3 regions of the Bacillus sp. JJ1609 genome follow, and region 1 is predicted to be linked to each of the others. Evidence: riboswitches for the same ligand, from Rfam matches in the RefSeq annotation. Region 1 holds a riboswitch; each other region holds the start of a gene.
The links. Region 1 has a riboswitch for cyclic di-GMP ahead of V7654_RS18940 (hypothetical protein). Riboswitches for the same ligand answer to the same signal wherever they lie in the genome.

Region 1 (4,238 bases):
GGCAAGTCCAGTGGAAGAAGCTGTTGAAGCCTATAACAAGGGTTATGAATTTTTCCGAAAAATTTATAACCAGAATGTAAGGGAGGATTTCTAAATGAGTATGCTTGGCAACTTACCATTTGACTTAGGTGGAACGACACGGCAAATATCACCGGAAAATCCGACAGGTGAGAAAGGAAAGGCTTGTCTATGGGAACCTAATCCTTCAGATCCCTTTTTAGAACATAGCGATGCTGCTCTTGACCTTGGTAAAGGCTATAAGGTACGGCCTTTTATTAACGTGAGATCAGGAGAAACGGCAGTGTTGGCTGACATTAAGGGTATGGGGATGATAAATTACTTTTTTATCACTAGCAGTCTAGAAAACTATAGTGAGCTTGTGTTGCGGATTTATTGGGATGATGAGGAACATCCTTCTGTAGAATGTCCATTAGGAGCTTTTTTCGCAATGGGGCATGATAGTCAGCCTCATCTTGTTAATTCTATACCAGTCGTGGTGGCTCCAAGAAAAGGCTGTAATTGCTACTGGCAAATGCCGTTTAGAGAAGGAGCCAAATTTACCTTAAGTAACGAAGGGCCGATAGATTCGTTTATTGTAGCTTACAAAATTCAATACAAATTGAAGGAAGTTCCAAAGGATGCAGGCTATTTTCATGCTCAGTATCGCAAAAACGTGACGAGTATTGAAGATCCCAACTATGTGATTGTCGATGGGATAAAGGGCAAGGGGAGTTATGTCGGTACATATTTGGCTTGGAATGCTCTTTCGAGTAATTGGTGGGGGGAAGGTGAAGTTAAATTTTACCTGGACGGAGATACCGAATACCCGACCATGGCTGATACGGGAACGGAAGATTATTTCGGAGGGGCATGGGGTTTTTCAAATGTCGATACGTCAGATAACCAAACTTTTCAGAACAACGAGCAAGCCTTTAGTTACCCTTACGTAGGAATGCCGTTAGCTAAAATTGTCAATGACCATGCGCCCCGGAAGTACAGTCTTTATCGGTGGCACCTACTAGACGCCATCGGCTTTGAATCAGACCTAAAAGTCACTGTTCAAACCCTAGGATGGTACCCAAACTTCCCGAAATATAAACGATACAAACCCTTGAGCGAAGACATCGCATCCGTCGCCTACTGGTATCAACAAGAACCTCATAATCCATTTCCTGCACTGCCAGATTGGAAGAAAAGGTGGGATCGATGAGGGTGCGCTGGAACCGTCGCCATGTTCCGGATATTGTTAGAATATACAGAATTTAAAGTTTTTTAGTAGACTTTCCAGAAAAATCCTGATATATTTGCATTAGATAGTTAAATAGTACTAGGGCAACCTATCTGAAAAGGTAAGGACGCAAAGCTATAGGGGCTAAAACAGGATTTCCCGTTAAGCCAGCCAGTTGCAGATCACGTGAGCCCTCTTGTTTTAAGTGGGTTTTTTGTTTGGGTTATTTTAACTAATAGAGGAATGGGGAGAAGGCATGAAAAAACTAATGTCTATTGTGTTTTCGGTAGCATTGATTCTGGGAATTGCATCTACAGCCTCAGCAGAAGAAAATCGTGATGTTCAGAGAGCATTGGAATTGATTGAGAAAACCAATATGGAAATTGAAAAGAAGATTGCCAAAGGTGTGGAAGAGGCAGACGAGATAAGGGTGGACTATTTGGAGGATGTTCGGAAGATTGAAGAGGGTAAAGAGATCAGAAAAATAAATGAAGAGAAGGAAATCGTGTTATCTGAATTAGCGAAAGTGGAAAATGATGAAAAGAAGAAAGAAAAACTAAATGAGAAGTTAGCAAAATTAGAGATTAAGTTGGTAGAGGAAACGGAGAGACTTAATGCGAAACTCCTGAAAATCAGCCAGGAATTAGATGAACTGACAGCCTTGCTTTTATCGGCGGAAGGCAAGGATGAAAAGAAAATCAGGGAAAAGATCAGCAAACTGGAAGAAAAGATGAACAAAAGAGAAGAGATGCATCAAGCCAGAACCGAGAAATACGTGGAAGACCTTGATAAGGTCATCGGCAAAGTTTATGATGAAACACTTGAGATGTCTAATGAGACAATTAAAAAGGTTGCCGAATATGGGGTTACGGCGGAGTGCAGCTGGCAACTTGTCCGTTTTGGCGATAAGGAAGTCTGGATTGATCCTGTCAGAGTCGTAGGTCTTTAAATTACTGAAAATTAAGATTGTATAAACTACTTAAATAAATTACAATTATAGGTAAAGAGTCTATAGAACTACTATAGGCTCTTTTTGTAATTTTTCGTTAGAGGTGGTTCATGTGCCATTTCATCTTGGCCAAAAAGGAACGAATATTGAAGAATTCCAAGCTGAACATTTTTCGATCAGTTTACTAGGGCGAGGCGGAGGATCAGAAGTAATGGTCCAGACGATCGTTAAGGATACTCTTTTTTACGTATATCCAAGTGAGAACCCGGATGTCATGGAGTTTTTCTACATCCTGGAAGGGGAACTGGAATGTGAACTGGACGGAGAGAAAATAAAACTTGGGGCGCATGATTATTACTCTGCGATGAATATTGAAAAGCCAATCCATTTTAAAACTCTAACAGATGTTAGGTACTTATGGGTGATAACGGAGCCTACTTTTTATCAATTGAGCGAGAGTATTCAGCGTCTGAAAAATATTGTTAATGAGGTTGAACAGAAGGATCCATATACGTATAAACATAGTGAAAGAGTGTCTCAATATGCAATGAAAATTGCCAAAAAACTCAAGCTTTCCAAAGAAACTCTGGAAAATTTGTATATATCCTCGATCCTGCATGATATTGGAAAAATACATACGCCTGTTGAAATTTTAAACAAGCCGGGTAAACTGACAGATGAAGAATTTTCAGCAATTAAGCGCCATCCAATAGATGGTGCCCAAATGGTGAAGGATCTGTATTATGAGGGCATCGCTGCCATTATTGAACAACATCATGAAAGACTGAACGGATCCGGGTATCCATATGGATTGAAAGAAGAAGAAATCACCCTTGAAGCCAGGATCATAGCCGTCAGCGACAGCTTCGATGCGATGACAGAGGATCGAGCCTATCGCAAGGCGTTTACTGCCGAATACGCACTAAATGAACTAAGAAGATTAGTAGACACACATTATGACCGAGAAGTAGTAGCCGCCCTTGAAGAAGTGTTAAAAGAGGAAGGGCATGTGTAGAAGCACAGGGACGTACCTTGTGCTTCTTTTGTTAGCCTCAATTTCTGAGCAGAAAGACGTTTTCCATTTCGGATACCTTCTGTCTGCGACAAGAGAACCGTCCCCATGTTCATGTTCCTTTTACCAAGAGAACCCCATTGTAAATAAACCATGCTGGAATAAACAGTAATCCTCCTAATCCCATGCCAATCTGTACGAAGATGGAGAGGCCGGTCACGTTTCCAAGCACAGTCAAAATAAAACATCCTCCACTTAGCATTCCAAGGATGGATAATGCTCTTTGCTTTTTCCTTCTTAAGGTCATGGCACCAAAGGTAAAGATCCAAAGGCCAACAAAGCCAAAATCCAGCCATCCTTGTGGGCTAAGTTCCACCAGACCTGCCCATGAAAGGACTACTGTTTCGAGAATTTCTCCGCCCCTGTGTACTGCCTGATGGCTTAATTCATGGTCCAATCCGGTTTGTCTGAAATTATTGATGGCTAATAACGAAAATCCAATGATGGCCATGATTTTAGCGAACGGATACCATTCACTGTGCTGTGTAATCTCTTCAATGGTCCTGGAAAGAGTAAGGACCACCATGATGCCTAACACTCCTAAAAATCCTAATATATAATGGACGGCTACCAGCTGATTCATATACGTAACATGGTCAACTACAGCATTTTCTCCTGGAGGGGACAGCAACACAATAATGACCGTTACGATATACAACACGCCAACAAGGATGGCAGAGATCCCGCCTAATTTCGTCGATTTCATAAGACAGCTCCTTTTTTTTGATTTAATGATTGGGTTTTAAAACTAAGGCAAGATAAGTATGAAATGCTTCAAACTGGGATCTTAAGTTCGTTTTAACAGGACCTAAATGAAAACAGCCTATATACAATCCATCGCAAAACGTGATAATCGTCCCGGCAATATCATTGATTGGGACAATAGGGGAGAACTCGTTTTCTTGCACTCCTTTATTCATGATAGATGAGAAGCCTTCGCGGGCCTGTTCAAAGCGATTCTCCAAAAACGGAAGATGCTTATTGGTGAT
Region 2 (4,238 bases), on a different contig from region 1:
AGAAGCCAAGGATATAATACAGCACCCGGCTGCTTTCACCAGTTTGCGGAAGGACATCGCCACCAACCCAACCTTGTGAATCCTTCGATACTCCAGGTGTATTTCCTGAGCCAGAGTTCTTCACAGGAACTGGTAATGCACCTTCATTATGTTCTTCACCTACTAGCTCTCCTTGCATGCTCCAATTCACTTGAAGGGTTAGAACGCCATCTTCAATCTGGACCATTTCATCAGATAATTGGGTTAAGGGGATGACCTTTGTTTGCCCATTGCTTGTTAATTCGAGTCCTCTTAGCATTTCCACTTTCGCTTCTTTTGTTAAATAGATCGTCCAAACATGATTCACAAGCTTAAATTCAATGCGTTTCCCATTCATCATAATTACTGCAGCACTGTCGATTTTGCCCTTGCTGTCATCGATCATTAAACTTAATGTCTTGAATGTGTTTTTCAGAGGCATATCACATTTTTCAAGCCAGTAGTTAATCGTTCCTTCTGCCTCGACTCCAACCTTAAGATCACTTACAGGTACAACTAGCTCACCGCCGCTGGTAAAAACAATTTTAAAAGCAGTGATGTCTTCTTTTACAAATTCTCCGCCATCCAGCAATTTAAAGAGTGGTGATTTGCCTGGATTGGTCATTTCCTTCCACTCGCCTTTAAGCTCTACAAATACTGTTGCAGCTGGGCTTGTACAGTCCTTTAAATGCAAATGAATCTGAGTACTTTTATTTGCATCCTTATCCGGTACAGTTTCCCCATTTTCGGCCAGGTCACAATTTTCCAGCCCATAGTTGATCGTTCCTTCTGCCTCGACACCCACTTTAATTTCACTAACTGGAACAACTAACTCTTCTCCACCTTCAAAAACAAGCTTAAAGGCCGTTACATCATCCTTTACAAATTCTCCTGAATCCAGCAATTTAAAGAGTGGGGAGCTTCCTGGATTGGTCATTTCCTTCCATTCCCCTTTAAGTTCAACGAAGACACTTACAGTTGGGTTTACACAATCCTTCAGGTGCAAATGGATTTGCGTACTTTTATTTGTATTCACTACTTTTTCCGATACAGATTCTACCTTCATTTTTGTATCGTTCTCATTTGATGCACTCTCAACTGTTTTAGCATTTTCATCCTTCGTTTCAGTTTTTTCTTTATTATCCGCTTGCTGAACCTGTGTAGCTTCTTTTTTTACAGCTGAACTTTTTTCAGTATTGTTGTTATTTGAATTTGCTGTTTTTTCATTTTGAACCTTTGGTTTTGACGCTTCTTTTTGAGCTTGATTATTCTTTACTTCTTTCTTTTCGGAATCAGTCTGAGATGATTCTTTGCCATTTTTCACAGCCTGATTTTCGGCATTGCCAGCTGCAAATGTCCCAGTTACAGGCAGGCTAATGAAAAACAAAAGCATGATGGATAACAGAATGGATACATGTTTAATAGCTTTCAAATGTTTAATCCCCTTTTCATAATTATTTATCTTGAATACTTGTACTTTTAAAAGACTGAATATTCAGTTATTTAATTAGATATTTCTCCTCCCTTTCGATAAAATTCTGCGATTTTTTTGACAATAAAAGCCGCCAGGACAAATTTCTCATACCATGGCGGCTGGACGATCATAGCTGCCTAATTAGGCTGCCTTAGACTCCTGGCTTTGCGTCCCAGCTTTTCAGCTGGTTTGCTATTAGCATGGATGGTGAAGACCATTTATGTAAAATATCCCTTCAGCTCCATTGTCTTACAGTTAGAGAATTACCACAGTTAACCATCTTGTTAAACATTTAGACCTATAAATTTTATTGGTAATTTTTTCTTTAGTTACATTTTTTAACCGAGAACAAGGATAATATAAGTGTTTCAAGCCTTTTTAGAGATGTGTTGTTATGTATATTTTCCTAAAAAAATGAAAAAGGACCCGGTTTGCCCGGGTCCTTTTTGACTTTTACAAAGACTTGCGATAAATTTCAACCACATCTTCGTGGGTCAATTTTGTGAAATTGCCAAATTCTCCATTTACCATTGCTTTATCTGCCATTACTTCAATCTTGCTGTCATCGATATCATAATCTGCAAGTCGGGACGGAGCACCGATGCTTGACCAGAATTCACGCAGCTTTTCGATTCCTTCAAGGCCAGCCTCTTCATCTGTCTTGCCTTCAGGATCAACGTTGAAGACCCTGACAGCCATTTTCTTGAAGCGTTCTGGTTTTACCTTCAGGTTGTGCTTCATCCAATTCGGGAACAGGATTGCAAGTCCTCCTCCATGTGGAATGTCATAAACCGCTGAAACGGCATGTTCGATGTTATGTGTAGCCCAGTCACCGCGGTAGCCCATTGATAGCATACCGTTCAATGCCATAGTGCCTGCATATAAAATAGTTGCGCGATGCTCGTAGTTTTCAAGATCTGCTAGAAGCTTTGGCGCTGTTTCCATAACAGTCAGCAGCAGGGATTCACACATGCGGTCCTGAAACTCAGTGTTTTCAGTCAAATGGAAATAGTGTTCGAAAACGTGAGACATCATATCGACGATTCCGTAGATTGTTTGGTCTCTTGGTACAGTAAATGTATTCACAGGGTCCAGGATGGAGAATCTTGGGAACGTCACCGGGCTGCCCCAGCCGTATTTTTCATTCGTTTCCCAATTCGTGATAACCGAACCTGCATTCATTTCAGAACCTGTTGCAGCAAGAGTCAACACAGTTCCGAATGGAAGTGCTTCGGATGCGAACGCCTTCTTTGTCACAAGGTCCCATGCATCGCCATCATATTTAGCACCTGCAGCGATTGCTTTTGTGCAGTCGATGACACTTCCGCCGCCTACCGCAAGCAGAAATTCAATTCCTTCTTCCTTGCAGATTTGAACGCCCTTTCGGACAGTTGATATACGCGGATTAGGCTCAACACCGGAAAGCTCAAATACTTCTGCGCTAATTTCTTTTAAATAGTTCAGGACAGAATCATAAAGCCCGTTTCTCTTTATACTTCCGCCACCATATACAAGAAGAACTTTTTTGCCATATTGAGGCACTTCATTCTTCAGTTCTGCCAGCTGGTCTTTTCCAAAAATCAATTTAGTTGGATTATAAAATGTGAAATTATCCATTTAAATCACCTTCCTTATCGCCAATTATGTTCCTTTTTCGTATGCAATGCAAAAATATTGCACTTCTTAATGTTCTCCAATGTTCTGTGAAATGTTACAGCTTTTTTTATACGAGTAATGGTTAAGTGCAGTGGGGATGAATAATAATCTTCCTGCTGAATCAACCTATATGTGAATCAATATTTTAAGGAGGAACATCCATGAGTGGTATTCAACGTATTGCATTGGTTCTTACGATTATTGGTGCTATTAACTGGGGCTTAGTCGGATTCTTCCAATTTGATCTTGTTGCAGCCATCTTCGGAGGTCAGGACTCAGCATTGGCCAGAATAGTTTATGGCTTGGTAGGACTTGCAGGTTTAATCAATCTTGGACTTCTTTTCGCTCCAAGCGAAGAAGAAGAAAGAGCAGCAGAACCAAGGGCCACAAGATAAATACAAAAAAACCCGCCGATGGGCGGGTTTTCTAGTGTATTTGATTATGATAATACCTTCTTGATCCGCTCAATCGCCCAATCAAGATCTTCCTCGCTAATAACGAGCGGAGGCGCAAAACGAATGACAGTATCATGTGTTTCTTTGCAAAGCAACCCTTCCTCTTTCAAATCCTCACAGTATTTACGTGCCGGCTCGGTCAATTCTACACCGATGAAAAGTCCCCGTCCGCGGATATCTTTTATCATAGGGTTATCGATTTCACGAAGCTTGCTGATGAAATATTCTCCAAGTTCAAGAGATCGTTCAGCCAGCTTTTCGTCGATCAGTACATCAAGTGAAGCAATTGATACCGCACAAGCCATCGGATTGCCGCCGAAAGTTGAACCATGGGAACCAGGATTGAAAACACCTAGTACATCATTGTCTGCCACAACGCAGGAAATTGGGAATACCCCTCCGCCTAGTGCCTTACCCAGGATATACATATCAGGCTCGATGCCTTCCCACTCACATGCAAACATTTTTCCTGATCTTGCAAGGCCAGCCTGGATTTCATCAGCAATAAACAACACATTTTTTTCCTTACACAAATCAAGTGCAGCACTCATGAAGCCTTCTGGCGGGATGACAATACCTGCCTCTCCCTGAATTGGTTCGATTAAAAATGCAGCAGTGTTTGGAGTGATTGCCTG
Region 3 (4,238 bases), on a different contig from region 1:
ACCTGGCTGATTGCCAACAAGGACGAAGCAGAAGCCATTTCAGGAGTCGTCATTGAAAATGAAGGCGACTTCTTTAAAGCTGCTGAGTTGATTATACATAAGGGCGTCGAGAAGGTCGTCATCAGCAGGGGAGACAATGGGCTGATTTATTTTTCATCTAAAGGAGAAGCGGGCGTGCTTATCCCGCCGAGCATATCCGTGATCGATGTGACCGGAGCTGGGGATTCCCTGGCAGCAGGAATTATCTATGCTCACCTAAATGGGATCCAAACAGAGGATGCCTGCAAAATAGGCATGGCTTGCTCGATTCTTACCTTGCAGACAATTGAAACAGTGAATCCAATTTTAAATAATAAACAATTGCTCGACACGTATAAACAAAACTTTAAATAAGAGGGATATAGGATGCTAGAGAAGTGGCTTGAATTTTCACAGGAAGTAATCGAAGCAAGAGAAAAGGGCAAGCCTATTGTTGCCCTTGAGTCTACCATTATCTCTCATGGAATGCCTTATCCACAGAATATCCACACAGCAAGAGAAGTTGAGGAAATCATCCGGGAAAATGGAGCAGTTCCTGCTACGATTGCCATCCTTGACGGAAAAATAAAGATTGGCTTGTCAAATGACGAGCTGGAATATTTGGGACAGAGCAAGGATGTTGAAAAAGCGAGCAGGCGTGACCTGCCATACTTATTGTCCTCCAAGAAAAATGGTGCGACTACAGTAGCGGCAACCATGATTTGCGCAGAGTTAGCCGGAATTGAAGTGTTTGTCACAGGGGGAATTGGCGGCGTCCACCGAGAAGCAGAATTGACAATGGATATTTCCGCTGACCTTCAGGAGCTCGCAAATACAAATGTAGCCGTCGTCTGTGCAGGCGCGAAGTCTATTCTAGATCTGGGATTGACACTTGAATATCTGGAAACATACGGAGTTCCAGTCGTAGGCTTTGGAACGGACACATTGCCAGCGTTTTATACGAGGACGAGTCCATTCAATGTGAATTACCGCCTGGATACAACCGCTGAAGTTGCAGATATGATCCGGACAAAATGGGAGCTGGGGCTGAATGGGGGCGTCGTGGTGGCAAACCCGATTCCCGAAGAACATGCTCTAGAGGAAAGCCTAATCAATAGTGTCATAGAAAAAGCACTGGCTGAAGCGAAAGAAAATCAAATCGGCGGCAAACAGGTTACTCCGTTCCTGCTGGGAAAAGTAAAAGAATTAACAGAAGGAAAGAGTCTTGCTGCAAATATCGCGCTTGTCAAAAACAATGCCAGGGTAGGAGCGATGATCGCTGTCAGCCTTGCAAAATAGAGCAAATAGAGAATCAGCCATGATGCTGGTTCTTTTTTTTTATGCGTCGCTATCACTGATGGATATTTTATGAATTGTAAGTTACTGAAAAGTCTTGATACATAACCATGTCTAAGAATAACGCACTCTAATGCAATAAATTTTAAAAATTGGTCTAAATAGATTGGCGTAGTTGTATTTTATTAGTAACAAAAAAATAGTTGGGAGGATGAGAGGGCAGGGTGACTGAGGATACTCGCCAAAAGTACTTGATTTGTTTTTGCTATCATTTGTCGTGATTAATATTATTCTTGAATTTCACAAAGTCCAAATAAAAGGAAAAATCTTCTTTGCTGATTCCGTTCTTTATCGCTTCATCCACAAGCAAGAGCCACTCCTGATCAATTGGAATACCATTCTTGTTGACCTTTATCTCGTGCCCCATTAAATATTCAACCGTAGTGTCCAGCGTTTTGGCCAGACGAGATAACACTTGCAGGGAGGGATTCTTCTGAATGCCTCTTTCAATATAACTAAGATAAGATTTCGACACATTTGCTTTTTCAGATAGCTCAGTGATCGAGTACTTTTTTCTTATCCGCAGACTTTTAATTTTCTCTCCAACCATCATATGATTATTCTCCTTAAAATCAATTCATCTATTCATTATAACGAACATTTGAGTTCTTTTAAAAATACAAGAATGTAAGAAAAACAGAGTATATTCTTTAAAACGAACGAATAAAGTGAGTTTTTGGGATAATTCGGCATTTTTTAGACTTTTTCATAAATGATTCTATTGAACTATACTTTATAAAGAACGTAGGCGGCTTTTATTCTTGCCCAGGAGGTTTTGAAGGGGATGTACAGAAAAAACTGTGATCGATGCAATCGTCCATCGTATAGCAGCAATGAGGTAGGGGAGTGGCTTTGCCCTGTTTGTGGTCATGATTTAACTAGATATCCCTTTTTTCAAGCAGTAACTCTTGAAAAAGTGGCCATTTTAAACCGATGGAATAACGCTCCATATAAAAAAGAAACTACTCGTAGAGAGTCCGCCAATAATTTTTGGGGGTAAGAATAAAAAAACTGTTCAACAATTAGGTATAAAATATGACAAAAAAGTCCTTATAAATGCTTGAAATTTCTGAAAACTTACCAAGACAACAAGTGTTTTTTGTAATTCTGTGGAAAAAAAAAGAAATAATCGATAAAAAGTAACCGACAAATACCTACATTATAAATAAAAAGAACCATATACAATGATATTGGGAGTTAAGGATATGAAAAAAGGCACAGAAAAAGGCAAACTTGTTGAAAAACTAGGACGCAAAGTCACGGATCTAAGGTGCAATGTACTATGATGGCCGGACTGCCTGGAATACAAATAGTATTTTGGGGGGAAGAAAGTGATTAGTGAGAAGGCAATTTTCGAAGAACTGGATACAGAATGGATGCAGTTAATCATGGAAGCACTAGAAATGGGCTTAAATAAAGAGGAAATTCGAGAGTTTTTAACAAACTTCAATGGCCAATCAGTTGGTACTGAGCTTTAAAACCTACATATATAATAAAAAATTGATCAAGCAGCTCTTTTTGGAGGTGCTTTTTATTTTTAGGAGAGTTGCATGCGATCCTAAGGGCGGTGTGTTGATTTGCACAAAACAAAGAAAAAGGACAGCCTAGGCTATCCACCGAACGTTACTTATTATGAATTCTCCATTTATTGAATTCCAGAAACTCACGGAATTGATCTTTGGAAATTCCAGAATCCATTGCCTCTTTAACAAGGTTCACCCAATCAGAATCCATATTCTCCTTGTCTGGCTGTTCGTGGATTAAATGGTCCACAGGGATATGAAGGACAGCAGCGATTTTCTCTAAGAATTGGATTGAAGGGTTCGTTTGAAGATTGCGCTCCAAAGAGCTTAAATATGATTTCGCGACGCCAGCTTGTTCGGCCAGTTCGGATAACGACATTTTCTTTTCAAGTCGAAGTTTTTTAACGCGCTCACCGATCATAGTTATCCACACCTTATCAATTTATATTTATATCATAACAAATCATTTTAAACAGTTCCATATTAAGAACATCTTATAGAACAATTATAACCAATTTATTTTTCCTATAGGGTACTTTTTTGAAGTTTTTGCAGAGCTCATGTTGGGAAAATTAGTGGAATTTCAATCACTAATTTTATATCGACTTAATTTTACAGGATTTAAGTCTCAGAATCATGATAATCATAGGCGCTGTTACCTCGGGCAATCGGGAAGCATCCCACGTCTGCGGGGTAAAATAATCATTCTTGCGGACTACCTAGGTCTTCCCTGAACCGCATTTTCCGGAGGACACTGAACAGCTTCTTGGAATGAACCACGCACGATGGAAAGGCAGCAGCATTTTCTGTTCCAATCAACAGAGCTGCCAAAGTCGCGGCCAACTGTAGAGATAATCCTAGTTTTGAGCATTTTAATCCCAGTTACAGTATTTTTAATCCCAGTTTCTCCGTTTTTAATCCCATTTCAGCAGAAGTAGTCTCGCAACTAAAAAAACAAAAGCACTCTGTTCCTTAACTGAACCATTTAATAAGAGTCTTTAGCACCACATTTGTTCTCAAAACCCGGAAAAAAAGGTAAAATGATAGCAATCAGTATAGGCACGGGGGAATATGATGCAGAAAAAGTATTTGTTGATATATGAAGAGATCGCGAGAATGATTCAAGAGGGCCATTATCAGCCGAAAACAATCCTGCCGTCAGAAAATGAATTTGCTGACAGCTATAAAACTTCGAGGGAGACCATTAGGAAAGCATTGAATTTGCTTGCGCAGAATGGATTTATCCAGAAGATTCGCGGGAAGGGCTCGCTGGTGCTGGATTTAAAAAGGCATCAGTTCCCGATTTCCGGGCTGGTAAGCTTCAAGGAGCTCGCCGAAAAC

Region 2: it holds a riboswitch for cyclic di-GMP, as region 1 does, so the genes downstream of both, V7654_RS18020 (LPXTG cell wall anchor domain-containing protein) here and V7654_RS18940 (hypothetical protein) in region 1, are expected to answer to the same signal.
Region 3: it holds a riboswitch for cyclic di-GMP, as region 1 does, so the genes downstream of both, V7654_RS07265 (anti-repressor SinI family protein) here and V7654_RS18940 (hypothetical protein) in region 1, are expected to answer to the same signal.

What each region holds. Positions count from the first base shown of each region.
Region 1 is NZ_JBALSS010000026.1:29,282-33,519, forward strand. It holds gene xylB (xylulokinase) at 1-94, shown strand, start outside; gene V7654_RS18935 (glycoside hydrolase family 172 protein) at 95-1,210, shown strand; cyclic di-GMP riboswitch class I at 1,322-1,411, shown strand; gene V7654_RS18940 (hypothetical protein) at 1,485-2,177, shown strand; gene V7654_RS18945 (HD-GYP domain-containing protein) at 2,290-3,192, shown strand; gene V7654_RS18950 (hypothetical protein) at 3,302-3,955, opposite strand; gene V7654_RS18955 (TetR family transcriptional regulator) at 3,978-4,238, opposite strand, start outside.
Region 2 is NZ_JBALSS010000025.1:46,713-50,950, reverse strand. It holds gene V7654_RS18020 (LPXTG cell wall anchor domain-containing protein) at 1-1,450, opposite strand, end outside; cyclic di-GMP riboswitch class I at 1,604-1,696, opposite strand; gene V7654_RS18015 (iron-containing alcohol dehydrogenase) at 1,946-3,109, opposite strand; gene V7654_RS18010 (DUF378 domain-containing protein) at 3,310-3,543, shown strand; gene V7654_RS18005 (ornithine--oxo-acid transaminase) at 3,588-4,238, opposite strand, start outside.
Region 3 is NZ_JBALSS010000006.1:532,041-536,278, forward strand. It holds gene V7654_RS07250 (carbohydrate kinase) at 1-393, shown strand, start outside; gene V7654_RS07255 (pseudouridine-5'-phosphate glycosidase) at 406-1,317, shown strand; gene V7654_RS07260 (helix-turn-helix domain-containing protein) at 1,583-1,927, opposite strand; cyclic di-GMP riboswitch class I at 2,591-2,676, shown strand; gene V7654_RS07265 (anti-repressor SinI family protein) at 2,706-2,852, shown strand; gene V7654_RS07270 (helix-turn-helix domain-containing protein) at 2,998-3,318, opposite strand; gene treR (trehalose operon repressor) at 3,972-4,238, shown strand, end outside.